Regions from separate parts of the Thioalkalivibrio sp. K90mix genome, predicted to be linked through region 2. Evidence: riboswitches for the same ligand, from Rfam matches in the RefSeq annotation. Region 2 holds a riboswitch; the other holds the start of a gene.

Region 1 (14,649 bases), 680 kb from region 2:
CCGCCTTACATAAGGTCTTCTTGAAGACCCCGGCTTACTGCAGCAGTGCCAGCACGTTCTGCGACGTGGCGTTCGCCTGCGACAGTACGGAGGTCCCCGCCTGCTGCAGGATCTGGGCACGGGTCAGCTCCGCGGTTTCCTCGGCGAAGTCGGCATCCCGGATTCGGGATCGGGCCGCATCGAGGTTCTCCGAGGAGATCTCCAGGTTGGCGATGGTGTTTTCGAAACGCACCTGAATAGAGCCCAGGTCGGCTCGCAGGGAATTGACTTGGTCTAGGGCACCATCCACTACAGCCAGGGCTTCGGTGGCCCCCGAACGCGACGCGATATCCACATCTGTGAGATTCAAGGTCTGACCATCCACCGCAGCTCCATCACCATCAGAATCGAATAGCGTCACATCAGGATCGGTAGTGTCGCCTCCCTCTAGGGTCACACCGCCACCATCCACCGAAAACTCTGTGTCAAAGTTTCCGCGAATCGCGATCGTGGTTTCACCATCGTCATTGGTGACGAGTGCGGCACTCAGGCCCGCATCTCGCAATGCCGCCATGGCTTCTTCGTCATCAAGGTCTTCGCCAGAAACAAAACTCCCCACATTTTCATTGTCCGGATCCGGAGAAGCGATCGCCGCGTTAATTTCGCGAACTGCATCCTCCAGCGTATTAACCCCCATCCCTTCCAGGTCGACCTCCAGCTCAACCCCGAGATCGTTGTCCTCTCCTTCGCCAAGTACCCCTACCTGCTCCAAGTTGATCGTGATGTTGTTGATCTCTTCGATGCCCACATCATTAATCTGAGTCTGCGTGAGCCCTTCGCTACCCTCGGCGATCACTCGGCCCAATTCGGTCGCGCGAGCATCCGCACCGGACACCGCGATGTTCTGCCCCTGGTTAGCCCCGATCTGGAAGAAGATGTCGTTCAACGCCCCATCCAGGATGGCGTCGCCGTTGAACTCGGTCTCGTTGGCAACGCGGCTGATTTCGGCCACGAGCTGCTGGGCCTCGTTGTTCAGGGCCTCGCGGTCGGACGCGGAGTTGGAGTCGTTCGCCGCCTGTACGGACAGTTCACGGATCCGCTGCAGCGCATCGCCCACGGTACTCAGCGCACCTTCGGCGGTCTGCGAGAACGAGATACCGTCGTTGGCGTTGCGCACAGCCTGGTTCAGGCCGTTGATCTGCGTGCTGAAGCGCTCGGAGATGGCCAGACCGGCGGCATCGTCCTTTGCGCTGTTGATTCGCAGGCCCGAGGACAGCCGCTCGAGGCTCTGGCCCAGGGCACCCTGCGACTGGCTCAGATTGCGCTGAGCGTTCAGGGACAGGATGTTCGTGTTGATAACTTGGGACATGATTACGTCTCCTTACGGCATAGCTTTAGACCGCCTCGGGCGATCGCGATGGCGGCATTCAACCGCTCTCAGGCCCGTTAACGACAAGCTATCCGTGAGCTTTAACACGAATTTTCGATTTTCTTGCCATTGTGCCTATGTGGGTTCCGCAACGATTTCCTGTCGAGCCCCCACATCCGATGCACCCCCATATCGGCCGACAGAAAAAAGCCGGGACAAGCCCGGCCGAAAGTCACTGTGGTTGATAATGTGCCGGGTCGGTCAGGCCCGTTCCTCGACCCCCGTACCATCCAGGCCTTGCTGTTCCTGGAAATGACGAATCAGGGCCACCACTGCCTCCGGCGGAATCTGCCGGATCACCTCGTCCTGCTCGGCATCCTTGACCGTGATCACGGTCCGGCCGCTCGAATCATCCACGCTGAACTCCAGCGCACGCTTGGACGATTGCAGATAGGCGTTGATCGACTCCACGACCTGCTCCATGCCCTCCGACTCTCCCAAGTCCACAGACTGGGTCGATTCATCCAGCCCCCGTTCAGGAGTATCGGGGCTCGCCGGGACATCCCCGAAACTGGCATTCCGAGAACCCGCGGTATCGTTCAACCCTTTAGCAACCGGAATCGAGGCATCGCCCTGCCCCTGACGGGCAGGCTGAAACACCAATGAAGTGATACTGCCAATCGAATCACTCATCTTGCTTCCCTCGCCATCAAGGGCGGGTGACCGTCTGGCCACCCGCCCGTCTCATGGCCTTTTACCGGTTCAACTTACTGCAACAAGGCCAGCACGTTCTGCGACGTCGCGTTCGCCTGGGCCAGCACCGAGGTACCGGCCTGCTGCAGGATCTGCGCCCGGGTCAGCTCAGCCGTTTCGGAGGCAAAATCCGCATCCCGAATACGTGAGCGAGCCGACTCCAGATTCTCCGAGGACACCTGCAGGTTGGCAATGGTGTTTTCGAAGCGCACCTGGATCGAACCCAAGTCGGCCCGCAACGAATTGATCTGGTTCAGAGCCCCATCGACGATTGCAAGAGCCTCGGTAGCGCCACCCCGGCTGCCAATATCGACATCGGTAAGGTTCCGCGCCCGAGAGTCGACGGAAGTGGGGTCGGCGTCGTCTCCGTCTCCGAACAAAGTGACTTCTACTTCGTCGCCCAACTCGACCTTACCACCTTGAACCGAGAATGAGGTATCGAAGTTGCCACGAATGGCTATCGTGGTTTCACCATTGCTATTGGTGACCAGCGATGCACTGAGGCCGGCATCGCGAATCGCAGCGATCGCCGCGTCGGCATCGTCTAACTCCCCGTCCTCAAGGCTTCCTGCCGCATCACCTGTGGGCGCCGCCAGTGCGGCATTGATCTGCCGGACCGCGTCTTCGAGGGACGTTACGCCGTCAAGATCAACCTCCAATTCAACTCCCAATGCGTCGTCATCGTCACCCCCCAATACACCGACCTTATCCAGGGTGATCGTGATATTGGAAATCCCTTCGATGCCGACGTCGTTCAATTGCTGCTGAGTCAGCCCGGAGTCACCTTCCGAAATAGCGCGACCCAGTTCCGTAGTGCGCGCATCGACCCCGGAGACCGCAATGTTCTGACCCTGATTCGCGCCAATCTGGAAGAACAGATCCTGCAGGGCGCCATCCAGGATCGCGTCACCGTTGAACTCGGTGGAGTTCGCGACGCGGCCAATCTCGGCGATCAGCTGCTGGGCCTCGTTGTTCAGGGCCTCGCGGTCGGAGGCGGAGTTGGAGTCGTTCGCCGCCTGGACGGACAGCTCGCGGATACGCTGAAGGGCATCGCCCACGGTGCTCAGCGCACCCTCGGCGGTCTGCGCAAACGAGATGCCGTCGTTCGCGTTGCGCACGGCCTGGTTCAGGCCGCGAATCTGGGTGGTAAAGCGTTCGGAGATCGCCAGACCGGCGGCGTCATCCTTGGCACTGTTGATACGCAGGCCGGAGGACAGTCGCTCCAGGCTCTGGGCCAGCGCGCCCTGGGAATTGCTCAGATTGCGCTGAGCATTCAGGGACAGGATATTGGTGTTGATGACTTGAGACATGATTACGCTCCTGTAGCGTCATGCCGAACCACCTTGGTCGGCTTCCTCGGCGAACACTCGTGCGCCTTCGAAAGCAGTAACGACCGCTCGACCGAATCCTTTAGCCCCATTCCGGAAAAATTTTGCCGCCCGCCTGAACGTGTCCGCCACGGCGCACGCTCGCCACCCCAGCGCTTCGGCTCACACCACTCATCAGCCACGGCCGATACGAAGCCGCACAGCACCACAGGGGACACAGGCCAGCCACATACCCGTGGTCCTGAACAACCGCTTTGACGCACCCAGGTGATGCGAGAAAACTGTGTCAGGTCCGAAGCCACTACTACCGTCATCGCCAAGGAGCAAGGCCACCCAGCAATCGGCGTGGACCCTCAGAGATATGGATCTTGGGCAACGAAAACCAAGGCGGCCCCAGTTGCCCGATTTCCCCCTGTAGGAGGCCAGCCCTCTGGCCGATGGGGCGTTGGCATGTTCCCAATCGGCCAGAGGGCTGGCCTCCTACAGGGCCGGAGTGAATCAGATCAGCCAGGTGGTGCCGATGCGGGTCTCGGGGGTGGCGCCGGGGATCAGGTCCATCAGCAGCCAGCCGAAGATGAGGGTGATGAACGCGCCGCAGAAGACGGTGGCCACGAACAGGCCGATGCGGTTGCCACGCTTCAGCCCGAGGATGCCGCACAGCGACCCGTACAGCAGCCACAGGCTGTAGAGGATCAGCAGCAAGCCGACGGTGTTGCCCCAGGGCCAGGGGAAGGCGGCCACAACCTTGCCCACCCAGGCCGGCAGAAGGCCGATGGTCACGGCCAGCATGGCCCGATCCGGATGGGAGTAGCCCTGGAACAGCTCGGTCAGGTAGTGCGCGGACCAGGCCAGGCCCAGCACCCCGATACTCATCGCCAGCACGCTGTAGACCCCGAAGCCCCAGGCCCCCGGCATCGCCTCCGGCGGCAACCCGGGCGGGATGATCTGGTACAGCCACTGGCTGACGATCACGCTGACCAGCAGCACCGGGAACGCCAGTCGCACGAACGTCTGCCACCAGGGCGGCACTGTCTCCAGTTCGCCGGCCTCGCGTACCGCCCGCAGGGGGTTCGTCAGTGTGCGCAGGACCAGCCGGCCCGGGTTCAGACGGGAGGGGAATGAGTTCATCCCGTCAGTATGTGGCAATCCCGTGACGGTTTCGTGACAACACCAGCCCCGAACCCTGCCCTCGCCGATCAGCGCCTAGCCAGCAAGCGTCAGGACCAGAATCACGAGTGTCAGGGTCTCCACCAGCTCCAACGTCGCCCCGGCCGTGTCGCCGGTGAAGCCTCCCAGCCAGTGTCTCAGTACGCGCGTTGCCACCCACAGCGTCAGGCCGGCGGCGACCAGGGCCGGTATCACCCCCCAAAGGCCGGAGAGCAGGCCCAGCACCAGCACCACGACGGCCGAGCCGCCGACGACGCCGATGGCGGCGCTGCGAGGAAGGTGCTTCGCCATGTCCGCACCCAACCCCACCGGGTTCACGTAGGGCGTGGTCAGAAACAGCACCGGCGGCACCACGCGCCCCAGCAGCACCGCCAACAGCAGCGCGATCCAGGCACCGGTATCGGCCACCGCCACCAACGCCGTGCCTTTCAGCAACAGAATCAGGATCAGTGCCGCCACCGCCATCGGGCCACAGGCCGGGTCCTTCATGATGGCCTGGGCCCGCTCCGGATGCCGCTGACCGCCGACCCAGGCATCCACCGTGTCCGCCAGCCCGTCCAGATGGAGTGCACCGGTGAGCGCGACCCAGAACGTCAGCACCAGCGCCGCGACCAGCAACACCGGCGCCCCTGGGATCGCGGACAGCCCGATCCCCACCAGCACCAGAAGCAGACCCAGGATCAGCCCCACCAGCGGATAGGCCAGGAGCGAACGGCCGAGGTCCTCGGGTCGCGGCTCCTGCGGGGGCGTCGGCAGTCGCGTCAGGAACTGCAGTGCCAGCCAGAAGGGGGCAAACACGGAGTTCATTACTCCCCTCCTTCCAGTCTTGCCGTAGGAGGCCAGCCCCCTGGCCGATGGGGCGTTGGCCCATTCCCAATCGGCCAGGGGGCTGGCCTCCTACAGGTTTCGTGCCCGATCACGAGGGGACCCCTTCGCGCTGGCCCGGCTCAACAACGTACAGCGAGGCCAACGGGACTTCGATCGACAATAGCTTCTCCAACGGCCAGCCCTCCAGGTATGCGCGGAGCAGGCGAATCACCCCACCGTGGGTGACGACCAGGACGCGATCACCCGGCGCGACCACGCTCTGCTCCCAGCCGGCCAGCACCCGGTCGCGGAAGCGGCCGAGGTCTTCGCCGTTGGGCGGCGGATAGCCGAAGGGATCCTGCCAGAACCGCCCCAGGGCCTCGGCATCGTCACACATCAGCTGCTCCGCGGTACGTCCCTCCCAGTCCCCGAAATGTAACTCCTGCAGGCGTGGATCACACTGCACGGGGATTCCGGCCGCGCGGGCGAAGCCTTCGGCCGGAAGCCGACAGCGCTGCAGTGGCGAACACACGACGCGATCCCACTCGCCGGAGGACTCGAACGCCGCGCGCATCGCCCTCTCGCCTTCAGGGGTCAGCGGATCATCACAGCCACGTCCGCGAAAACCGGTGCCGGTGGTCTCGCCGTGGCGCAGCAGGCCGATCCGGGCTGCAGCGGTCACCGGGTATCGCCCGAGACGCCGGCCTCGGCGAAGGTCGCCATGCCGGCGTGCAGCTCGCAGGCCAGGCGCAGCAGGGGCACGGCGGTGGCCGCGCCACTGCCCTCGCCGAGGCGCATGCCGAGATCGAGCAGCGGCTCGGCCGCCAGTGCTTCCAGCAGCCGCTGGTGACCCGGCTCCGCCGAACTGTGGGCGTAGAAGAACCATTCCGCCGTGCCCGGACACAGGCGCTCGGCCACCAGCGCCGCGGAGGTGCTGATGAAACCATCCACCAGCACCGGCAGCCCGATCTGCGCCGCCGCAATGTAGGCGCCAGCCAGGCCCGCAATCTCGAATCCCCCCAGACAGCGCAGACTGCCGAGTGCCTCGCCACGCACCGCGGCGTGGGTGCGCAGGGCCTGCTCGATCACCTCGGCCTTGTGGCGTACCCCGTTCGCATCCAGACCCGTGCCGGGCCCAGCCAGATCGACCGGGGGCAGGTCCAGTATCGAACAGGCGAGTGCAGCGGCGGCCGTCGTGTTGCCGATGCCCATCTCGCCACCGATGAACAGTTGTGCGTCCCCCCGTCGCGCACGCTCGGCACACTGGCGGCCGGCGTTGAGCGCGCGTTCCAGCTGCGCCGGCGTCATCGCCGGCTCGCGTACGAGGTTGGCAGTGCCGGGCCCCAGGTTCAGCTGCTGCACGCCGGCCACATCCGGGGGCTGGGCCACCGTACCCAGGTTGATCACCTCGATGGACGCCCCCAGGTGCCGGGCCAACACCGAGATCGCCGCGCCGCCATTCGCGAAGTTCGCGACCATCTGTACGGTCACGGCCTGCGGGAAACGCGAAATGCCCTCCGCCACCACACCGTGATCGCCCGCAAACACCGTGATATGCGCCCGCTCCAGCATGGGCTGGGACACACCCTGCATGGCGGCCAGGCGCTCGGCGATCGCCTCCAGTCGCCCGAGCGAGCCCGGTGGCTTGGTCAGATGGGCCTGGCGCTCGGCCGCCGCCTGGCCCGCCTCGACGTTGAGGGCAGCCGGCGGCACCTGCAGCCAGTCACAGTCTTCGGTCACTTGTTCTCCTTATTCGGTCAGGATTCGCGGGCAAGCCCGTCATCGTGGCCGCAGCAGAGCACGCCCTGGATCACAGAAGGTCACCCTTGAGCACATGCGGGAGGCCGGCGACGGTCAGCACGACTCGGTCCATGGCCGGGGCCAGGCGCTGGTGCAGCCAGCCGGCCTCGTCGGCGAACCGGCGGGACAAGGCATCCATCGGGGTAATCCCCATACCCGTCTCGTTGGACACGAACACGAGCGTGCCCGGCAGGCGCGGCACGGTCGCGATCAGGGCCTCCCGCTCGCGCTCGATCAGGGGCTCGTCCTCGGTGCACAGGAGCTGGGTCAGCCACAGCGTCAGACAGTCGACCAGCAGGCATTCATCTGGTCTAGCGGCCTCTTCCAGCGCGGTGGCCAGGCCGGTATCCGCCTCGATCAGGCCCCACTCCCCGGGACGGTCGGCGCGGTGGCGCTCAATGCGGCGCACCATCTCGGCGTCGTCGGCACGCGCGGTAGCGACATAGGTCACGTGCAAGCCGCTGGCATCGGCCAGCTGCTCCGCCAGCCGACTCTTGCCGGAACGCACGCCGCCGAGCACCAGCGTCTTCATGTCACAGCCTCCGAGTTTCCTGCCCGCAGCAGCGCGAGGATGCGCCCCAGGTCCAGGTGCGCCTCCAGGGTATCGGCCAGGCGTTCCAGGCCACGCTCGCGGGCGGTCGCCAGGTCTTCCCCATGCTCCGTCCCCGTGCGCATGCCGGCCCAGTGCAGCAAAGCCTCGGCGGCAGCGGAGGTATCGAATACCCCATGGATATAGGTCCCCGCCACCGCATCGTCCTCGCTGCGCGCGCCGTCCGGGCCATGCTGCAGCTCCAGTAGGGCGCGATCCAGTCCGGGTCCGGTCGTCACACCGGCATGGATTTCGTAGCCCTCCACGTGGGCTTCCTGGCCCAGCACACGCCCCCCGGCAACACGCTCCAGGCGCTTTTCGGGCGCGAGGCGCGTCTCGATGTCCAGCCAGCCCAACCCCGGCGTGGAACCAGGCCGCCCCTCGACGCCGTCAGGATCGTGTACGACCCGACCCAGCATCTGGAAGCCGCCACAGATCCCGAGCACCTTGCCGCCATAACGCACATGGCGGCGCAGCTCGGCCTCCCAGCCCTGTTCGCGCAACCAGGCGAGGTCATCACGCACGGCCTTGGACCCGGGAAGGATGATCAGATCCGCCGGCTGCAGCGACTCGCCCGGGCCGGCGAAGCGAAGGTCCACAGCCGGGTGCAGGCGCAGCGGGTCGAAATCGGTATGGTTGGAGATACGCGGCAGGGCCGGCACGACGACCTTCAGGGCATCCGCCACCTTCTGCGGGACCGCCTCGCGCGGCAGGGCGTCCTCGGCATCCAGGTACAACCCGTGCAGGTACGGGATCACCCCAAGCACCGGCTTGCCGGTCTCCTGCTCCAGCCAGTCCAGCCCCGGCTGCAGCAGGCTGATATCGCCGCGAAAGCGGTTGATCACGAAACCCTGCACCCGCGCGCGCTCCGTCTCGCTCAACAGCGCGAGCGTGCCTACCAGATGCGCGAACACGCCGCCGCGGTCAATATCCGCGACCAGAATCACCGGACAGTCCACCGCCTCGGCAAACCCCATGTTGGCGATATCGCCTGCGCGCAGGTTGATCTCCGCCGGCGAGCCCGCGCCTTCCACCAGCACATGCGCATACTGCGCGGTCAGTCGCCGATGCGAGGCCAGCACGGCCTCGCGGGCAACCGGCTTGTAGTCGTGGTAGGCGCGGGCATCCAGCTCGGCCGCCGGGCGGCCGTGGATGATCACCTGCGCCCCCTCATCGGAGGTGGGCTTGAGCAGCACCGGATTCATGTCGGTGTGCGGCTCCAGGCCGCAGGCGGCGGCCTGCAGGGCCTGGGCGCGCCCGATCTCGCCGCCGTCCAGGGTGACCGCGCTGTTCAGCGCCATGTTCTGCGGCTTGAACGGCACCACCGACAGCCCGCGGCGATGCAGCACCCGCGCCAGCCCGGCCACCAGCACGCTCTTGCCGGCATCCGAGGTGGTCCCCTGCACCATGAGCGTTGTACCGTTCATGCCTGCTGCAGCTCCGTTTCCAGCCGCTGCCAATCGGCCTCACGCCCCGGCAGGCCAAAACGCAGGCTGGCCGGACGGTCGAAACGACGCACGAGGATGCCCTGACGCGCCAGCGCATCCTGAATCGCCTGCGCATGGTCGGTCCGGCACCACTGGAACAGCGGCGTCCCGCCCGCCGGCGGCAAGCCGGCATCCCGCAGCAGCGTCTCGAGCCGGCGCCCTGCCTCCTGCAGTTGCCCGCGCGTCTGTGCCTGCCACGCCCGGTCTTCCAGCGCCTGCTGCGCCACCCACCGCGCGGGACCGGGCACGCTCCACGGTCCCAGCAACTCGGCGATGCGCCGCAGCCAGCCGTCCGGGGCCAGAACGAAGCCGACCCGCGCACCGGCCAGGCCGAAGAACTTGCCCAGCGAACGCAACGCGAACAGGCCCTCGCGCGGCGTATGTCCAGCCAGACTCTGCTGGGGCGTGGTGTCCATAAAAGCCTCGTCGACCACCAGCCAGCCACCCCGCTCGGCGAGCCTACGGTGCCAGTCGAGCAGCGTCTCGGGAGCAAAATACGCGGCGGTGGGGTTGTTTGGATTGACCAGCACCAGTACGTCCAGCGTGGACGCGGCCCCGGCGAGTTCGCCCTCCCTCACCGCGACCACTTCGTGTCCAGCCGCCCGCCAGGCACGGGCGTGCTCGTTGTAGCTCGGCTCCAGTACCCCGACACGGGCAGGCCCCGCTCGCAGCCGGGGCAGCGCCTGAATCGCCGCCTGGGAACCGGCGACCGGCAGTAACGATGCAGCGCCGTAGTACGCCCGGGCGGCGGCCTCCAGCCCGTCCTCGTCCTCCGGGAGGCGCTGCCAGGCCTCGGCGGGCACCGGTCCGACGGGATAACCCTGCGGGTTGATCCCCGTGGACAGGTCCAGCCACTGCGCCTCGGGGATCCCGTAATGCGCCGCCGCCGCACGCACACCGCCCCCGTGGACCTGCTTCAGCGGCCCGCTCGCGGATTCGGTTGTGGCGTTAGACGAATACAAGAATCAGTACTCCTGTGGCGATGGCCACCAGCCAGATCGCCAGCGCGTGATCGACCAACCGCAGTGCGGCATCGATGGCACCCGGGCCCGGGGCGGCGCCGGCACCGAGGACCGGCCGATCCTCGGTACCCCCGGCATAGTGCGCCGGACCGCCCAGCGTCACCCCCAGCGCCCCTGCCCCGGCGGCCATCACCGGTCCCGCGTTCGGGCTCTTCCAGCGTCTGCCCTGGTCGCGCCAGCAGCGCAGCGCCGTCCGCGTCTGTCCGGCCAGCGCATAGGCCAGGCTGGTCAGGCGTGCCGGGACCCAGTTGAGGATATCGTCCAGCCGCGCCGCGACCCGCCCGAAGCGTGCATGGCGCGGCGTGCGGTAGCCCCACATCGCATCCAGCGTGTTCACCAGACGGTAGACCACGACACCCGCCGCACCCGCGACCAGGAACCAGAATACCGTCGCGAACACCGCGTCGTTGCCGTTCTCCAGCACCGACTCCGCCGTGGCCGCACGAACACCGGACGCGTCCAGCTCCGAAGTATCGCGGCTGACCAGCATGCCCACTGCCTGTCGGGCGCCAGGAAGGTCCCCGGCCTGCAGGGCATCAATCACGCGACGGGCGTGCTCCTCCAGCCCGCGCCCGCCGAGCGCCAGCCACAGCACGGCCAGCTCCACCAGCCAGCCGCCCGGGAGGCGGCTCAGCCACCAGGCCGCCAGCCCGAAGGGCACGACCAGCACCAGCACCCAGAAGCCGCCGCGCCAGACCGAATCCGCGTGGCCGAGCCGCTCCGCCCCGGCCGCCAGCATCCCGAATCCTGCCAGCGGATGGCCTCGCCGCGGGTCCCCCAGCAGCCGATCCAGTACCAGAGCGGCGACCAGCAGTGCGAAGGTGGTCATGCGCGGCGTCGAGCCGCGCGCGGCGCATCCGCACTCGAGTCCCGTTGTTGTTCCCAGCGATTCTCGAACACCAGCTCGTCCAGCGGCCGCCGCTGATCCCAGCCCTCGGTTTCCAGCATGGGCCGCTCGTAGAACGCATCCACATGGCCCAGGCAGAGGATCGCGATCGGCCAGGCCCCTTCCGGCATACCCAGTTCGCGCGCCAGCCAGTCCGGGTCGAACAGGGATACCCAGCCCATGCCCAGGCCTTCGGCCCGCGCCGCCAGCCACAGGTTCTGGATCGCACAGGCTGCGGAGCACAGATCCATCTCCGGCATCGTGCGCCGACCCAGCACGTAGCGCTCGCGCCCGTCGGTCAGGGCCACCACGAGCAGCTCGCCGGCATCGCGGATACCCTCGAGCTTCAGCCGGTGCACCTCCGCGGCTCGCTCGCCACAGGCCTCGGCCGTGCGCGACTGTTCGGCCGCCACATGGCCATGCAGCGCGTCGCGCAGCCGCAGGTCCGTCACCCGCAGAAAGCGCCAGGGCTGCATGTAGCCCACACTGGGCGCCTGATGTGCGGCCTCCAGTAGCCGCCGCAACGTATCGGCATCCACCGGGTCCGGGCGGAAATGGCGCATGTCCCGGCGCTCGCCGATCACGCGATACACCGCGGCACGCTCCGCCGAGGCGAACGCGTTCGGATTCTCTTCTGACTGGTTGGGAGTTGGGGCCGTCATGAGGTTCCGTCGAGGCGACGGCACGGCGAAGACACGAAGGAACAGGCATCAAGCCAGCACGCCTGCGCCCTCGACCGTTGCCCGCCGCACGGTCGCAGGATGAATCACCGCCAGGCCGGTCTCCGGGCTTGCGAGCGTCGGACGATGCCGATCGGCAGACGCCTTCCCAGGTGCAGGACCCAGTGGCCAGTCTGCTTCGCCGCTCGCTTACCGTTGCGGGGGCAGCGCCGGACTTGCACCGGCTTCCCGTTTCACCTGCGCACTGCAGGCACCTGGCGAAAGCGAGACATGATACGCGCTCGGGCCACCCGCGACCAATTTGGGCACCAAACCATCTGGCCCTTGCTGCTATGATGAAGCGCTTTCGCTACCCGTTCGGCGCCCCGAAATACGGTATTTTCTACATTACAAACAATACACAACCATCGGATTTTTAATGATTTTAATCGCCATAAAACGCCAGTTGACGCTCCTTGTCACGATACTCCTGTGCGCGGCACCGGCACTGGCCGAGCCGGTCACGGTGACCGACGACGACGATCGCGAGGTCACGCTCGACCGGCCCGCCGAACGCATCGTCAGCCTGGCCCCGCACATCACCGAAGTCCTCTTCGCCGTCGGTGCCGGAGACAAGCTGGTGGGCGTCACCCAGCACAGCGATTTTCCACCGGAGGCGGAGATGATCCCGCGAGTCGGCGGCTACAGCCGCATCGATCTGGAACGCGTGGTCGAAATGGACCCGGACCTGGTGGTCGCCTGGCGCAGTGGCAATTCCAGCTCGCAGATCGAGCGCCTGCGCGATCTGGGACTGAATGTCTATGTCTCGGAACCGCGCAGTTTCGAAGGGGTGGCCTCCAGCATGCGTCGCATGGCCCAGCTCGCGGGTACCGAGGAACACGGCGAAGAGGCGGTGCAGGCCTTTCTCGACGAGATCGAGACGCTACGGCTCGACTATGCCGACCGCGACCCGGTCCCGCTGTTCTACCAGGTCTGGGAGCAGCCCCTGATGACGGTCAACGACGAACACCTGATCAGCGAGGCCATCCGCCTGTGCGGGGGCGACAACGTGTTCGGCCACCTGGACCGCCTGGTACCGCGCATGGATCGCGAGGCCGTGATCGACGCCGACCCGGAGGTGATCATTGGCGGCGGCATGGGCGAGGACCGGCCGGACTGGGTGATTGCCTGGGAACAATGGGAGGACATGACCGCGGTGCAGCGCGACAACCTGTTCTTCATCCCGCCGTCGCTCCTCCAGCGTCACACTCCGCGGATTGCCGAAGGAACCCGGCTCATGTGCGAGGAACTCGAACGCGCCCGCCAGCGCCGGACGGACTGATCCTCCGTGACCCGCTCCTTCCTCCTCGCCACGGGGGTCCTGCTCCCGGCGTCACTGCTCGCGATCCTGGTCGCCCTGGCCTACGGCAGTGTCGCCATCCCCCTCGGCGACCTGCTCGCGGTGCTTCAGGGCGAAGGCAGCCGCCTGCACAGCACGCTGGTGCTGGAACTGCGCCTTCCGCGCGCCCTGGCCGCGTTCGCCGCCGGCGGGCTGCTGGGCGTCGCCGGCGCTCTGATGCAGGTGTTGCTGCGCAACCCGCTGGCCGACCCCTATGTGCTGGGTCTCTCCGGCGGGGCTTCCGTGGGCGCCCTGCTGGCCATGCTCGCGGGCCTGTCGATGTTCTCGGTCTCGGTCGCCGCATTCGCGGGTGCGCTGCTGTCGACGGTGATCGTCTTCGGCCTCGCGCACGGCACCGGCAGCTGGACCCCGACCCGGTTGCTGCTGACCGGAGTGGTCGTAGCGGCCGGCTGGGGCGCCGTCATCAGCTTCCTCTTAGCCGTAAGCCCGACCGCGGAGCTGCCCGGAATGCTGTACTGGCTGATGGGCGATGTCTCTCACGCCCGCAACCCGTACCCCGCCTGGGGCGTGCTGGTACTGGTGGTGCTGCTGGCACTGCCCCTGGGACGGACCCTGAACGTCCTGGCGCGCGGCCCGATGCAGGCGGCCGCGCTGGGCGTGGCCGTGCGTCCGGTGGAGTGGACGATTTACGTCGCTGCGGCACTGATCACAGCCACGGCGGTCATGCAGGTCGGCGCGGTGGGCTTTGTCGGGCTGATCGTGCCGCACATGCTCCGACTGGTCTTCGGCAACGACCAGCGTGTGATCCTGCCGGCCTCGGCGCTGGGCGGCGGCATTCTGCTGACGCTGGCCGACACCCTCGCCCGCACGATGATCGCCCCGGAGCAGTTGCCCGTCGGCGTAATCACCGCGATGCTGGGGGTTCCCGTGTTCCTGTTCCTGCTGTACCGGAGCCGCTGATGCCTCCGCACACTGCCCATCCCCAACGCCACGGCGATCCCCATGCGCCCGGTGCAGAGAGCGTGCACGAGGCGCCCGGACCGGACACCCTGCTGGCGACCCACGATCTGGTCATCGACATCCCGGAACGCGCCAGCGGCACGCCCCTGGACCTGACCATCAACCCGGGACAGTGCTGGGGCATCCTCGGCCCGAATGGCGCGGGCAAGAGCACCCTGCTGCATACCCTGGCCGGGCTGCGCGACGCCCGCACCGGAGAGATCCATGTGCAAGGCCGCCCGCTCCCCGACTACTCCCGTGCCCGCCTGGCGCGCGAACTGGGTCTGGTGTTCCAGAAGCACCACGACGGGTTCCCCGCAACGGTACTGGAGACCGCCTTGATCGGCCGCCACCCTTACCTGCGACCCTGGGACATCGAGACCGCCGAGGACTACGCCCAGGCCCGCGCCGCACTGGCCCGGATGGACCTGGCCGCGCTGGAAC
Region 2 (14,649 bases):
TGGCACGGGTCCTCGGCACCGCTCGCTCACTCGATGCGGACATCGCCGACGCCCTGGCGCACTGGCTCACACACCCGGACAGCAACGGGCTCGAAGCGCTGGCCGCGCAGGGACTCGACCGGGATCACATCATTGATGTCCTCGTCGAGCTCGCCCGGCGCCGAGCCCGCCGAGGCCCCCTCCTGCTGATCTGTGACGACCTGCACTGGATGGATTCCGGCACGGCCGAATTCCTTCGACGCCTGTATCAGCGCCTGCATGACCGCCCGTTGCTGACCCTGCTCACGGCCCGCATGAGCTTTCGCTCCAACTGGCGCGATGTCCCGCTTGAGCATCTGCGACTGCACGCCCTGCCCGACCAGGCTGCACATGAACTCATCGAGCGTTGCGACACCCGGCATCGCCTGACGAAACACCTGCGCGCGCAACTCATCGAACGCGGCGAGGGCGTCCCGCTTTTTCTCGAGGAGCTGACGCGCTACACCCTCGAAGCCGCGCGCACGGGGACCCTCCCCGACACCTTGCCGCCCGGGCTGGCCAATCTGCTGGTGGCACGCCTGGAACAAACCGGGACCGCGCGGGATTTGGCCCACGCCGCCGCCGTAATCGGACGCGATTTTGATACACGCATCCTGAGTCACCTCCTGGAGCAGCCAGCCGACACGATCCGCCGCCAGCTCAGCCGCCTCACGGGCCGCGGGTTCGTCGAGCCGGTCGGCGTCCTGGACGGTGTGCGCTACCGTTTCCGTCACGCCCTATTCCAGCAGGCTGCCTACGAATCCATGCTGGTGGCCGAACGAACGCGTCTTCACGGCCGCCTGGCGGATCTCCTGCGTGACGATCAAGGCACGAGCAATATCGACTGGGGCCAGGTGGCCAGCCATCTTTATCACGCCGGACGTGTGGACGAGGCCGTGCCCGCCTGGCTCGAGGCGGGAGAGGCGGCGTTCGCCCGGGGCATGCTGCTGGAGGCATCACACTACTTCGAAGATGCCCTCAGCTGTCTCGATCGCGAGCTAGGCGACCGGGAACCCTCGGAAGAACGCGACGCGCAGACGCAGCGAGCTCTGGGCGGACTGGGTGCCTCAAACCTCGCCCTGTTGGGGTACGGCTCCCGCACGGTCCACGCGATCTTCGAACGCACCTTGGGCATCACCGCGCCTCAGCGAGATGCGGTGCAGTACTTCCGTGTGCTCTGGGGCCTTTGGCACGGCGCCGGATCCTGGCACGGCTTTGATGAAGCCCACCGACTGGCCAACGACATGGAACAGGTCGCAGAGCAGTCGAACGACCGCCTGCTACGAATCGCCGCACACTACGTACAAGGCAACACGCACTTCTGGAGTGGCCAGCTACCGCTGGCGCTGGAACACCAGACCCAGGCGCTCGCCCTGTACCGCGAAGACGACCACCCGCACCTGGTCGCGCGCCACACCGAGAACCCCGCGATCAGCTCACGCGGCTTCATGGCCTGGACGCTCCTCTTCTTCGGCAACCACGCTCGCGCGTGGGAGGAAATGGATGCGGCCTGCGCCGAGGCCGCAGCGCTGGAGCACCGCCCCACAGAGGCCTTTGTATACGCCTTCCGGGCAGCGCTTGGCTTCTTCGCCGACGACCCTGACGAAGCCCTGACCTCCGCCCGCCGCGCGCTCGCGATTGCCGAGGACTATGACTATCCCCTCTGGCGGGCCTCAGGCCTGGCACTACAGCACTGGGCCCTGGCGCGCCAGGGCGACACCTCGGCCGTGGCACCACTCCGGGAACAGGCAGACGCATTGCGCCACATCATGGATGGCGTCAGCACCATCTTTCAGCTCTTCCTGCTCGACGCACTGCATGCAACCGGAGCCAAGCCTTCTGAGCGTCTGCAGATCGCCACCGCTACACTGACCAACTGCCTGAAACGAGGCGACCACGGCTTCGAGCCCGCAATCCGGCGACTGCGTGCCCATGCGCTGCTGGAACACAGCGACGGCACCGACAACGAGGGTTGGCAGGAGCTGGAGCGGGCACGCCGTCTGGCCCACGACCACGGCAACCCGAATATCGAACGATTAACCCTGCTCGACTATGCCCGCTTTGCTCGCGATGACGTCTGGCGCCAGTGGAGCGAACGCGAACTCCTGCGCATCAACCACTGCATCATCCCCCGACGACACCCATCCGAGCAGGCGCTGCAGCAGAACCCGCGGCTCGCCTGAAGCGATCCCGGGCCAGCACGGGTAGCGTCCTGCACAAAAGAAAAGGCCCGAACCTTTCGGTTCGGGCCTTTTCGGAATAATGGCGTCCCCACGGGGATTCGAACCCCGGTCGCCGCCGTGAAAGGGCGGTGTCCTAGGCCTCTAGACGATGGGGACGTAGAGGCAACGTCTTGTTGCTAGTTTGGCGGGCCCTGGGGCCGGCCGCTTCTGTGACCTCCGGCGGTCTCACGATAAATGATCGTGGTTACAACACCGGTAAACACCAGAAGAAATCCGATCGGAACCGCCGCAATCAGGGGCTTGGACCAGGTTTGCTCCCCGGTGAACATCAGCCCGAAACCGCCGAACAGTCCAACCACTGCGATCACCAGACCCACCCAGATGGATATAACCCCAAAACGATGCATCGGTGAACTCGCTTACACCCGAATTTGGTGGAGCCAGGCGGGATCGAACCGCCGACCTCCTGCATGCCATGCAGGCGCTCTCCCAGCTGAGCTATGGCCCCGTGTCAGGCGAGCGCGTACTGTAGCCAGCACCCCCTGGAGTGTCAACCCGCTTCCGCCGAAATTTTCTTCAACGCCCGCTCGATTCGAGCCAGTGATCGCTCACGCCCAATCAGCACCAGGGTGTCGTCGATCGGCGGCGATACCGTACTGCCGGTCAGGGCCACACGCAGCGGCTGCGCGACCTTGCCCAGCTTGAGATCCAGCCGCTCGCCGGTGTGCACCACGACCTCGTGCAGCGGCTCCTTCTCCCAGGCACCCAGCGCACTGAAACCGTCATGCAGCGTCTGCAGCACCGGGAGGGCCTCGGCGGTGAGCTGCTTGCGCGCGGCCTTCTCGTCGTAGTCCTCGAACTCGCGGTAGAAGTACACGCTGTTCTCGGCCATCTCGCGCAGGGTGCGCGCTCGCTCACGCTGAGCGATCACCACGTCGCGCATCGCCGGGCCATTGGCCGGATCGATGCCCAGCTGACCCAGGTGCCAGCCGAACTCCAGCGCCACATGATCCGGGTCCAGCGTCTTGATGTAATGCTGGTTCAACCACAACAGCTTGTCCGGGTTGATCGCCGAGGCGGACTGATTCACGTCCTCGATATCGAACAGGCGCACCAGTTCGTCCACCGAGAAGATCTCCTGATCGCCATGCGCCCAGCCCAGACGGACGAGATAGTTCAGCAGTGCCTCTGGCAGGTAGCCCTCGTGGCGGTACTGCATCACCGAAACCGCGCCGTGGCGCTTGGACAGCTTGGCCCCGTCCGGGCCCATGATCATCGGCAGGTGGCCGTAGCGTGGCGGCTCGACACCCAGCGCCTTCAGGATATTGATCTGGCGCGGGGTGTTGTTCAGGTGGTCATCGCCGCGGACCACGTGGGTGATCCCCATGTCCATGTCATCGACCACGACCGTCAGGTTGTAGGTCGGCGAGCCGTCGGAGCGCGCGATGATCAGGTCGTCCAGTTCGCGGTTCTGGAAGGCGACCTTGCCGCGCACCATGTCGTCGACAACCGTCACACCCTCGTCCGGGGTGCGAAAACGGATCACCGGCTCCACCCCCTCGCGCGGTTCGGTGCGGGTGCGGCAGCGTCCGTCGTAGCGTGGCTTTTCCTTGCGCGCCTTCTGCTCCTCGCGCATCGCATCCAGCTCTTCCTTGGTGCAGTAGCAGCGATAGGCGTGGCCCGTCGCCATCAACTGGTCGATCACTTCCTTGTACCGGTCGAAGCGTTCCGTCTGGTAGAACGGCCCGTGATCGTAGGTCAGCCCCAACCAGTTCATGCCCTCGAGGATCGCGTTCACCGACTCCGCGGTACTGCGCTCCAGGTCGGTATCCTCGATACGCAGCACGAACTCACCACCGTGGTGACGCGCATACAGCCAGGAGAACAGCGCGGTGCGGGCACCACCGATATGCAGATAGCCGGTTGGACTGGGGGCAAAACGGGTGCGAAAACTCATGCGGGCTACTCGTCTCGATCGGGAGGTGGAAAACGAAGGCGCATAGGGTAGCAGAACGCCACCGTACTGCCGCGCGGACCGCCGACTATACTCGTAAACGAGCCAACCGACTGCCCGCACGCGGGTCCAAGGAGCACCCATGAACACCACTCTTACTCGGCTCTCCACGCTGCTCGTGCTGACGGGAGGCCTTGCCCTGGTCGGCACCGCCACGGCCGCCGATCGTATTGCACCGCCGGATGGCGCGAAGGTCTATTTCATCAGCCCGCAGGATGGCGAAACGCTCGAAAGCCCGGTGCGGGTCCAGATGGGCCTGCGAGACATGGGTGTCGCCCCGGCCGGTGTAGAGATGGACAACACCGGCCACCACCACCTGCTGGTGAACAAGCCGCTCGACGAGGTGGACCTGGATGTCTCGCTGCCCTTCTCCGACCACAAGCGCCATTTCGGTGGCGGGCAGACCGAGGGCGAGCTGGAACTGGAACCCGGCGAATACACCCTGCAGTTGCTGTTCATGGACTACCGCCACATCAGCTTCGACCCACCAGTTGTTTCCGAGAAGATCACCATCACGGTCGAATAGTCCTGACCACGAAAAAGCCCCCTCCGTCTCCGGAGGGGGCTTGAAACACCCGATCCCAGTGCGGCCAGTTACGGCAGCGCAGGGATGTCGAAGCGCGGCATTTCGCCGGTCAGTGCATGCATGAAGGCCTCGATGTCCGCGACCTCGTCATCGCTGAACTCCATGCCCAGCATCTCCTGCCCCATGATGCGGATCGCTTCGTCCAGCGTGGCGGTCTCGCCGTTGTTCATGTAGGGGTAGGTCAGCGCGACGTTGCGCAGGGTCGGGGTCTTGAAGGCGAACTTGTCGGCCTCGTCGCCCGTGACCAGATAGCGACCCTTGTCCTCCGAGCCCGGCACCTGGATGCGGTGGAAGTTGCTGTCGGTCAATGCCGGGCCGCTGTGGCAAGCCACACAACCGTTGTCGGCGAACAGCTTCATTCCGCGCATCTGCTGCTCGCTCATCGCGCCCTCGTCCCCGGCCAGCCAGCGATCCAGCGGCGAGTTCGGGGTGTTCAGCGTGCGCTGGAAGGTCGCCAGCGCCTTCGCCACGTGGTCGGTGTTGATCACGTTGTCGCCGTCATAGTCGGGATAGGCCGCCTCGAACTTCTCCTGGTACTCGTTGAACTCCTCCAGGCGCGCGATCGCCTCCTCCAGCGGCATCGCCATCTCGATCGCATCCTGGATCGGACCGAGGGCCTGACCCTCCAGATCGTCCTCGCGACCATCCCAGAACTGGGCGGTGAAGAAGCCGGAATTCAGCACGGTCGGGGTATTGCGTTCGCCCACCTGGCCGTCGTGGCCCACCGCGCGCGGGATGCGGTCCGCCCAGCCCAGCGCCGGGTTATGGCAGGTCGCGCAGGAGATCACGCCGGAGCTGGAGATGCGCGGCTCGAAGAAGAGCATCTTGCCCAGCTCGATCTTCTCCTTGGTCATCGAGTTATCCGCCGGGATCGGCGGCAGCGCCGGCAGCGGCTCGAATACGTCGCGGTACTCGGAATAGTCAGTATCGGCCGCGGCCGGGGCCGCCGCCCCGAACGCCAGGGCCGCACAGGCGGCCAGCGCCGTCATGCGGAATCCGGAAAGCGTTTTCATACAGGTCTCCCTTGAGTAACAGATGAGTAACAGACATCTGAGAAGCGGATATCGGCGCGAACCGAAATAGACTCGGTCCAAACCACTTAAAACCCACCCTACAGACGCGGAAACCTGGTCGCGATCAAAATCCGCCCCGGAGATGATCTGCATCAATTATCAGCCTCCAGGGGAGCCGGGTTCGCCCCCACTACACCGTTTCCCGGGATACCCGGACAAACTTGACCCCCTCTTTTCCCTCCATTACGGTTCGCCCCTCTCTAGGTGCCCCGGCGCTCAGCCGCCGGGGATAATCGGGAAGCCGGTGCGCGAATCGACATTCGCAAGGCCGGCACTGCCCCCGCAACGGTAGGCGGAGACGGGCGGATCCAATGCCACTGCGGCGCATCCCCGGGATGCCCGCGGGAAGGCGATCCGCCCTGGATGCATCGCGCATCCACTTCGCGAGTCCGGAGACCGGCCTGGACGACACCCGACGCCGCGGTGGGCGGCCGAGCGGGCCAGACCGGCGTGCTCGCATCGCCCGGCCTCCCCTGCTCCCTGTCCAGCTTCCGGCGTCGTTTCATCCACGGCGTGCGGGGTCGCGCGTCCAAGGGAGCAACCCAACAATGAACCATACCCATCTCCGACCGGGACAGCATGCCGTCCCGGCCCTGGCCACCCTGTGCCTGATGACGGCCGCGGGCATCGCGCCGGCACAAGCCGGCTTCGAATTCGGCGACGCGGAAGACGGCCTGCAGGTCACCCTGGATCCGCTGATCCAGGGCCGCTACAGCTACGAACGAGACCCGGATGGCTCCAGCAGCGAATTCGACTTCCGTCGTGCCTGGCTGGACACCTCGGGCACCCTGTTCCACCCCGATCTGAGCTTCCGCCTGCAGCCGGATTTCAGCAGCGGCGAGCTGTCCATGCGCGACATCTGGTTGCAGTACGCACTGGGTGAACACCTGGGCCTGCGGGCTGGCCAGTTTACGGTCCCCTTCGGCCTGTCGCGGGATATCGGCGGACCCAACCGCCTGTTCACCGAACTGAGCATCGCCGGCAACCAGTTCGAGGTTCCGGCCGGCCGCGACACCGGTATCGCCCTGCTGGGCGGCGCCGGCGACAACCGGGCATGGGCCATCGGCGTGTTTGACGGTCGCGGGCGTCTGGATCAGCGCGACGATCGCCCCTCCACATCCGGCCACCTGTTCAGTGCGCGCGGCGCGTGGGCCCCGGTCGGCGCAGTCCCACGTGACAACACCACGTTAGGCCAGGCCGTGGAGCGCACCGTCGCCCTGGGCGCCGGCGTACAGGCCGCCAGCCGCAACCACCTGCGCGACTGGAGCCGCGGCATCGAAGACACGGTGGCCAACCAACGCGCCGACTGGATCACCGCCACCGCCGACGCGGTGGTCAAGTTCGCCCATACCTCGCTGTCGCTGGCGGCCTTCCGCCGCGATGTCTCCCCCGACCGCACCGCGAGCTACCACGACCTGGGGGCCGAACTGGAACTGGCGCAGTCGCTGCCGGTGGAGGGACTGGAGTTCGCCGCGCGCCACGCCGTATTGCGCCACGACGCAGGCGACGATCTTGGCACTGACGAGCGCTGGCAGCGTGAATGGGGTGCCGGCCTCAACTGGTATCACCGTGGCCAGCGGCACAAGACCCAACTGATGTGGCTGGACCGCGACACCGACACCTCGGACTGGGAGCTGCACCTGCAGCACCAGTTCCGCTTCTGAGAAATGACCGGGAGAATCGACATGAACTGGATGCAACCGATCCACCACCCGTTGAGAACCACCCTCTTTGCGATCCTGTTGCTGGCTGCCACCGGCAGCCCGGCCACCGCGGAGGTCACTGTCACAATGCCGGGCCCCTGGGGCGACTATGACGAGACCCTGGACGATCCGGCCAAAGTGGATGCGACCGAGGCCTTCCAGCGCTTCCGTCAGCAGAGCATGCAGGGCACCTCGGCCACCTACCGCAGCATCGAGCAGATCCTGCGTTATGACGCACCATTCGCCGAACGTCTGCCCGGTCTGGCCGAGGAACTGGCGCGCCGCGCCGACGACATCGAAACCTGGTTCGCACGCGAGACACCAGCGCGGGACGGCGAACCCGGGGCCCTGCCCGCGGCCTGGGAGGACCCGGAGTTCTCCGAGTACAAGGCAGCCTACCGCGAGGCCGCCGAACGACTGCAGCGCAAGGTGGAGTCGGCCGACGACCTGGAGAACGAAGACTTCCAGCTTCGCGCCACCGAGGCCCTGAACGGCGTGCGCCACCATTGTCTGGCCTGCCACGACAACTACCGCCGCCGCTAAACCGGCCGGGAACCAAGGGGCCGCCGCATGGCGGCCCCTTGCCATGACCCTGATCGGGAAGAAACCGCCTTCGCCTGCAAGCAGACTCCTTGTGTCTTGCGGTTCACGGATCGCTACCATGAACCGTATTGGGCTCGGGTAACCCGTCAGGCTCCTGAGGTCACGAACCTGTTCTGTAGATTGGCCCCCGAGTCCTTTCTCATCTCGAAGTTTGAACGGTATCCAAGACCCCCCTCCGTGACGGACGGGTGAGGCTGTACGGACAAGGCGAGAGGACGAGATGGCTCATATTGGCGTTGATGTTAGCAAGAACAAGCTCGACTGCATGTGGGTCCGGGATCTGGAGGCGGGCAAGGTGAAGCCCAAGGTGTTCCCGAACCGCCAAGACCAGTACCGGGAGCTGCTGCACTGGCTCGAGCGCAACACCGGCGAGACCCCCGAGGGGCTCCATGTGTATCTGGAGGCCACCGGCATCTACCACGAGCCGCTGGCGTACTGGCTTCATGATCAGGGGGTGCAGGTCCACGTGCTGAACCCGGCCCAGGTGCGTTCGCATGCCAAGGGCATGGGGGTGCGCAACAAGACCGACCGCAAGGACAGCATGATGCTGGCCCGCTACGGCATCGAACGCGCACCACGACGCTGGCAGCCCGAACCGCCGGAGGTGCGGGAACTCAAGCGCCTGCTCAGCCGCCTGGAGGCTCTGGAACAGGATATGCGGCGCGAAGAGAACCGCCTGGAGAAGGCGCGTTTCAGTGAGGACACCCTCGCTCAGGCGTCGATCGACAACGTCCTGCAGGCCCTGCGTGAGGAACACCGTCGGCTCCAGCAGCAGATCGACGATCACTTCGACGCCCATCACCACCTGAAGCGGGATCGGACCTTGCTGGAGAGCATCCCCGGCATCGGCCGCGTGCTGTCGGCCTCGATGACCGCAGCGCTGCGCAGCCGCGCGTTCACGAGCGCTCGACAAGCGGCGGCGTTCCATGGGCTGGCACCGGTCCTGGAAGAATCGGGGACCACGGTCCGGCGGCCCTCGCGGTTGGCGAAGATCGGTTCCAGCCGACTGCGCAAGGCGCTCTACATGGCGGCGGTGGTGGCGACCCGGTACAACCCGGACGTGCGACACCAGCATCAACGTCTGCTGACACGCGGCAAGGCCAAGATGTCGGCGATCGGGGCGGCTATGCGCAAACTCCTGCACATCGCCTTCGGTGTGCTCAAATCCCAAACCCCGTATCAAGCCCGCCATGAAACCCCTTGCACCCCGTAGGGCAAGACGGTATCTACAGGTTCCTGGCGATGTGGGAGCCTGCTTGCAGGCGAAAAGCCCCGTGTCCCACAACACCCACCGGCGTTATCCCTGCCTGCGGAAGATCAGGGGCGCCACCGCTTAGTCCCCGTCCATGCCGCGGTAACGGCGCACGTGCGACGGGTCGTACAGCGCACTGTCGCGAAAATCCCCCGGGTCCAGCGCCGGCCCCACCAGGATCAGCGCCGAGCGCCGCGTGGTCAGGGCCTGCGCCCGTTCCGCGATAGTCCCCAGCGAACCGCGCACCACGGTCTCGTCCGGCCAGCTGGCGCGAAACACGATCGCCACCGGGCAATCGCAGCCATAGTGCGGCCGCAGGTCTTCGACCACGGTCTCGATATTGTGCAGCGACAGGTGGATCGCCAGGGTCGCCCCGGTGGCGGCAAAGCTCGCCAGCCGTTCGCGCTCCGGCATGGAGGACGCCCGCCCCGGCGTGCGCGTCAGCACCAACGACTGCGCCACCTCCGGCACCGTCAGTTCCCGCCCCAGGGTCGCCGCGGCGGCAGAGAACGCCGGCACTCCAGGCGTGATGCTGTAGTCGATCCCGGCCGCCTCCAGCCGGCGGATCTGCTCGCCCAGCGCGCTGTAGACCGAAAGATCGCCGGAGTGCAGGCGCGCCACGTCCTGGCCCGCCGCGTGGGCGCGTTCGATCTCCTCCATGATCGCGTCCAGCGTCAGTGGCGCGGTGTTGACCACGCGCGCCCCCTCCGGGGCATGTTCCAGCACCACCTCCGGCACCAGCGAACCGGCATACAGGCATACCGGGCAGGCCGCGATACGATCGCGCCCGCGCAAAGTCAGCAGATCGGCCGCACCGGGCCCCGCTCCGACAAAATGAACCGTCATCAAAACTCCTCGAAATTCCCGTCTGTCCCGTTCACCGTCCGCACGGCCACCGCGCAGCTCGCCCGTGCCGAGAGCCGCCGCGGCAGCAGCAGGCGCGCCCCGTCGCCGGCCACCGCCAGCGCCGCCGCCTCCGCCACCGAACCGACCCCGGCGGCGGCACGCGAGCGCGAGGAGTCCGTGGACAGGGCAGCGTCGCGCGCGGCCAGCGCGGCCGCCGACGCGAACACCGGCTCCAGCTCCAGGTCGCGCGCGGCCGTCCACAGCGCCGGGCTGTCGCCCTTGTGCCCCGGGGCCGCCAGCTGCCGGGTCTCGATCGCCTCGCCGCCCCCCGCCCGCAACACGGCGTGCGCCTCGGCCAGCACCTCGCGGACCAGTGCCTCCAACTCGCCGGCCGTGCAGGCCGAGGCGAAGCCGACGCCGGGGGTCACCCGGACACGCGCCCCGCTCGGCGTTTCCCTCAGCCCCGGCGCAGGGACCACAGGGTCACCGGCCGCAGCGGCTTCCAGCCGGCCATGCCGCCCAGCGGCTCCGAGCGACTGACGTTGATCCGCGTGAGCTCGCCGCCGTGGCGCTCGTGCGCCGCCGCCAGCACCGCATCACCCTCCACCGTCACGCTGCTGGCGACCAGCCGCCCCCCCGGGCGCAAACGCTCCACGCAGTGTTCCACCAGCCCGGGCGTCGTCAGCCCACCACCGATGAAGATCGCGTCGGGTGGCGGCAGGTATTCCAGCGCCTCCGGCGCCCGCCCGTGGATGGGACGCAGCGCCGGCACTCCCAGCGTGCTCGCGTTGCGCGCGATGCGTTCCAGGCGCTCCGCGCGCGGCTCGATGGCCACGGCGGTGTTGGCCGGATCCGCCAGCATCCACTCGATGCCGATGGCACCGGAGCCGGCGCCCACGTCCCACAGCCGCTCGCCGCGACCGGGCGCCAGCAGGGCCAGCGCCACCGCCCGCACCTCGCGCTTGGTGATCTGACCGTCCTGCTCGAACTGCGCCTCCGGCCGGCCGGCACTGGCCGCCAGCACCTGCGCCGCCGGATCGGCCCGGCATTCCAGCGCCACGGTGTTCAGCGCCTCGATCGCGACCTCAGGCCAGGCCCCGGCCCGCGCGCGGACGGCCGCCTCGCGGTCCGCACCCAGGGACTGCAGTACGGTCAGGGTGGAATCGCCGAAGCCGAGCCCGGTCAGCCAGTGCGCCAGTTCCGCCGGGGTATCCCCGTCGCGGCTCAGGACCAGCAGTCGCGCGCCGTCATGCAGCCAGGGCCGCAGCGCCTCCATCGGCCGGCCGTGCACCGACAGGCAGCGGGTCTGCTGCAGCGGCCAGCCCATGCGCGCAGCAGCCAGACTGAACGCCGAGGGCGCCGGCCAGACGCAGGTCTGCGCGACCGGAAAACGCCGCATCAGGGTCGCGCCCACCCCGAACCAGAAGGGGTCGCCGCTGGCGAGTACGCACAGCGGCTGCCCGGCGCGCGCCTCGATCCAGTCCAGCGCAGTCTCCAGCGGCGACGGCCACACCAGGCGCTCCTGCCCCGGCCGCGCCGGCAGCATCTCCAGATGCCGCGCGCCGCCGATCACCGTCGCCGCCGTGTCCAGCGCCATGCGGGCATCGGGGGCCAGCCCGGCGAGCCCCTCCGCGCCCACACCGACGATGTTCAGCCATGGCGCTCGCTCCTCGTTCGTGGCTAGACTGGTCATCCTCATGAGCTCCCGTTCATCCTCCGATACCGGCCCCGGGGCGGCGCGCACACGGCAGATCCTGCTGCTGGGCGGCACCACCGAGGCCGCGGCGCTGGAACCGCTGCTGGACGGCCACCCGCGGCTGCACGCCACCGTGTCGCTGGCCGGACGCACGCGCAGGCCCGCGCCCTCGCGACTGCCTCGGCGCACCGGCGGGTTCGGCGGCGCCGAGGGCCTTGCCGCCTGGCTGCACGAACACGCGGTCGACGCCCTGGTGGACGCGACCCACCCCTTCGCACGGCAGATCTCGGCCAACGCCGTCACGGCCGCACGCAACACCGGCATCCCGCTGGCCCGCCTGACCCGACCGTCGTGGGAGGCCGGACCGGAGGACCGCTGGATCCGCGTGCCCGACCTCGCGGCCGCCGCCCGCGCCCTTCCGGAACTCGGCCGACGCGTGCTGCTGACCACCGGCCGCCAGCACCTGGAGGCCTTCGAGGCCGCGCCCGAACTGGACTACGTGATCCGCACCATCGACCCGCCCGAACCGCCGCCGGCGCTGCCGCGGGTCACCTGGATCCACGCCCGGGGTCCGTTCACGGCCGAAGACGAGGCGCGCCTTTTGCGGGAAAACACGATTGACGTGCTGGTGACCAAGGACAGCGGCGGCGATGCCACAGCCGCCAAGCTGCAGGCGGCCCGCGAACGGGGTATGCCGGTTGTGATGGTGGAGCGCCCGCCGGACGCCCCCGGGGTACCGCGATTCCACGCCCCGCAGGCGGTACTCGGCTGGCTGGAGGATCTCCCGGACGCGCACGGCTAACGCGGCTCCCGCCTCATTCCGCGGACTCGACATAACGCGGGGTGTACACGTGGCGCCGGCCGGAGGGGCGCTCCAGCACCCGGGTGGAGGCGGCGCCCACGATCACCAGCGTGCTCATGTTCGCCATCGTCGGGTCCACCTCGCCGAGAGTGGAGATCTGCACGTCTTCGCGTTCGCCGCGTCCCACCGCGGTGGCCAGCATGACCAGAGTGTCCGGACCCTGGGCCTCGCGCACGATGCCCAGGGCCTCCCCAAGCTGCCATGGTCGCGCGCGCGAGATCGGGTTATAGAACGCCATGGCGAAGTCGGCCTCGGCCGCCAGCCGCACCCGGCGCTGGATCAGCGACCAGGGCTTGAGGTTGTCCGACAGCGAAATCACGCAGAAATCGTTGCCCAGCGGCGCACCCAGCCGCGCGGCGGCGGCCTGCATCGCCGAGACCCCGGGAGTCACGTCCACCTCGACTCCCGCCCAGCGTTGTGCCTGCGCCCCTTCCAGCGCCTCGAAGATCGCCGCCGCCATGGCGAATACACCCGGGTCACCCCCCGAGACCACGACCACGTCCCGCCCCTCGGCGGCCATGTCCAGGGCATGGGTCGCACGCGCCAGTTCCTCGCGGTTGTCCGAGGCGTGCACACGGTGATGGGCGCTCGCAATCCGTTCCAGGTACGGCCCGTATCCCACCAGATCGGTCGCCGCTTCGAGACGGGCAGCGACCTCCGGCGTGATCCATTCCGGCCCGGCTGGCCCCACCCCAACCACACTCAACCGACCGACCGGCTGGCCGCCATCCCCGCTCATCGCCGAACCCCGCGCCCGGGAATCACAATCATCGAGAAATAGGGCACCCGCTCCGGGATCTCGAACAATGGCAGGACCCGCTCCTCGGCGGTGCTGGCGCGTTCCACGTACCAGGCGCGCTCGTCCAGCCCCAGCTCCTGAAGGACACCGACCACCGCATCGCGATGGGTTCCGACCTTCATAATGACCGCCGCATCGGTCCCCTGCAGGGCCTGGCGCAGATCGTCGATCGGCATCGTGCCAGGGATTACCGTCAGCAGGTCATCGCGCATAGTCAGCGGCGTCGACAATTGCGCAGCCGAGGCCATCATCGAGGTCACGCCGGGCACCACGTGGGTGGGAAACCGATCCTTCAGCCGCAGGTACACGTGCATGAACGATCCGTAGAAGAACGGATCGCCCTCGTTCAGCACCACCACCGAACGTCCGGCTGCCAGTTCGGCGGCCAGCTGCTCGGCGGCGGCGTCGAAGAACTGCTCGATGCGGCGGCGATACTCGTCGGAGCCGTGCGGGATCTCGTTGGTCACCGGATACTCCAGCGGAATCTCCTGCTGCCCCGTACCCAGGTGGGCGTCCACGATGGCGCGCGCCTGGCCACGACCGCCTCGGCGACAGAAGTAGGCCACCACCGGGCTCTCGGCAATCAGCCGCGCGGCCTTCAGCGTCAGCAATTCGGGGTCACCGGGCCCGGTGCCCACGCCGTACAGACAACCCGCGGTCTCGGGTTCATGCAGGTTGGGGGATGTCGTCATATCCGGTCACTCGCGAAGGCGTTGATGGCCGCCGCGGCCATGGCACTGCCACCCCGGCGTCCGAAGATGGTCAGGTAATCGAGGTTCAGCGGGCTGGTGGCCAGCGCCTCCTTGCTCTCCACCGCGCCAACAAACCCCACCGGGATACCGAGCACGGCGGCCGGCCGCGGCGCGCCCTGGTGCAGCATCTCCAGCAGGTGAAACAGTGCGGTGGGTGCATTACCGATGGCCACGACCGCACCCTCCAGATGCGGTCGCCACCATTCCAGCGCCGCCGCCGAACGCGTGGTGCCCAGGCGCTCGGCGGCCGCCGCCACACCCT

What was found. Region 2 has a riboswitch for cobalamin ahead of TK90_RS04080 (porin). Riboswitches for the same ligand answer to the same signal wherever they lie in the genome.
Region 1: another riboswitch for cobalamin. It lies ahead of bluB (5,6-dimethylbenzimidazole synthase); the one in region 2 lies ahead of TK90_RS04080 (porin).

What each region holds. Positions count from the first base shown of each region.
Region 1 is NC_013889.1:1,541,077-1,555,725, forward strand. It holds gene TK90_RS07275 (flagellin) at 35-1,348, opposite strand; gene TK90_RS15505 (flagellar protein FlaG) at 1,610-2,041, opposite strand; gene TK90_RS07285 (flagellin) at 2,116-3,411, opposite strand; gene TK90_RS07290 (YIP1 family protein) at 3,928-4,557, opposite strand; gene cobS (adenosylcobinamide-GDP ribazoletransferase) at 4,633-5,403, opposite strand; gene TK90_RS07300 (histidine phosphatase family protein) at 5,513-6,085, opposite strand; gene cobT (nicotinate-nucleotide--dimethylbenzimidazole phosphoribosyltransferase) at 6,082-7,143, opposite strand; gene cobU (bifunctional adenosylcobinamide kinase/adenosylcobinamide-phosphate guanylyltransferase) at 7,214-7,735, opposite strand; gene TK90_RS07315 (cobyric acid synthase) at 7,732-9,219, opposite strand; gene cobD (threonine-phosphate decarboxylase CobD) at 9,216-10,175, opposite strand; gene cbiB (adenosylcobinamide-phosphate synthase CbiB) at 10,228-11,130, opposite strand; gene bluB (5,6-dimethylbenzimidazole synthase) at 11,127-11,849, opposite strand; cobalamin riboswitch at 11,945-12,140, opposite strand; gene TK90_RS07335 (cobalamin-binding protein) at 12,286-13,188, shown strand; gene TK90_RS07340 (iron ABC transporter permease) at 13,195-14,166, shown strand; gene TK90_RS07345 (ABC transporter ATP-binding protein) at 14,166-14,649, shown strand, end outside.
Region 2 is NC_013889.1:859,607-874,255, reverse strand. It holds partial or broken gene TK90_RS04115 (AAA family ATPase) at 1-2,201, shown strand, start outside; tRNA gene TK90_RS04110 (tRNA-Glu) at 2,282-2,357, opposite strand; gene TK90_RS04105 (hypothetical protein) at 2,378-2,608, opposite strand; tRNA gene TK90_RS04100 (tRNA-Ala) at 2,634-2,709, opposite strand; gene gltX (glutamate--tRNA ligase) at 2,752-4,158, opposite strand; gene TK90_RS04090 (DUF4399 domain-containing protein) at 4,298-4,741, shown strand; gene TK90_RS04085 (cytochrome-c peroxidase) at 4,810-5,790, opposite strand; cobalamin riboswitch at 6,060-6,294, shown strand; gene TK90_RS04080 (porin) at 6,423-7,538, shown strand; gene TK90_RS04075 (cytochrome c) at 7,560-8,120, shown strand; gene TK90_RS04070 (IS110 family transposase) at 8,401-9,393, shown strand; gene cobM (precorrin-4 C(11)-methyltransferase) at 9,514-10,278, opposite strand; gene TK90_RS04060 (cobalamin biosynthesis protein) at 10,278-10,706, opposite strand; gene TK90_RS04055 (bifunctional cobalt-precorrin-7 (C(5))-methyltransferase/cobalt-precorrin-6B (C(15))-methyltransferase) at 10,736-11,971, opposite strand; gene TK90_RS04050 (cobalt-precorrin-6A reductase) at 11,976-12,776, shown strand; gene cobJ (precorrin-3B C(17)-methyltransferase) at 12,790-13,575, opposite strand; gene TK90_RS04040 (precorrin-2 C(20)-methyltransferase) at 13,572-14,327, opposite strand; gene TK90_RS04035 (precorrin-8X methylmutase) at 14,324-14,649, opposite strand, start outside.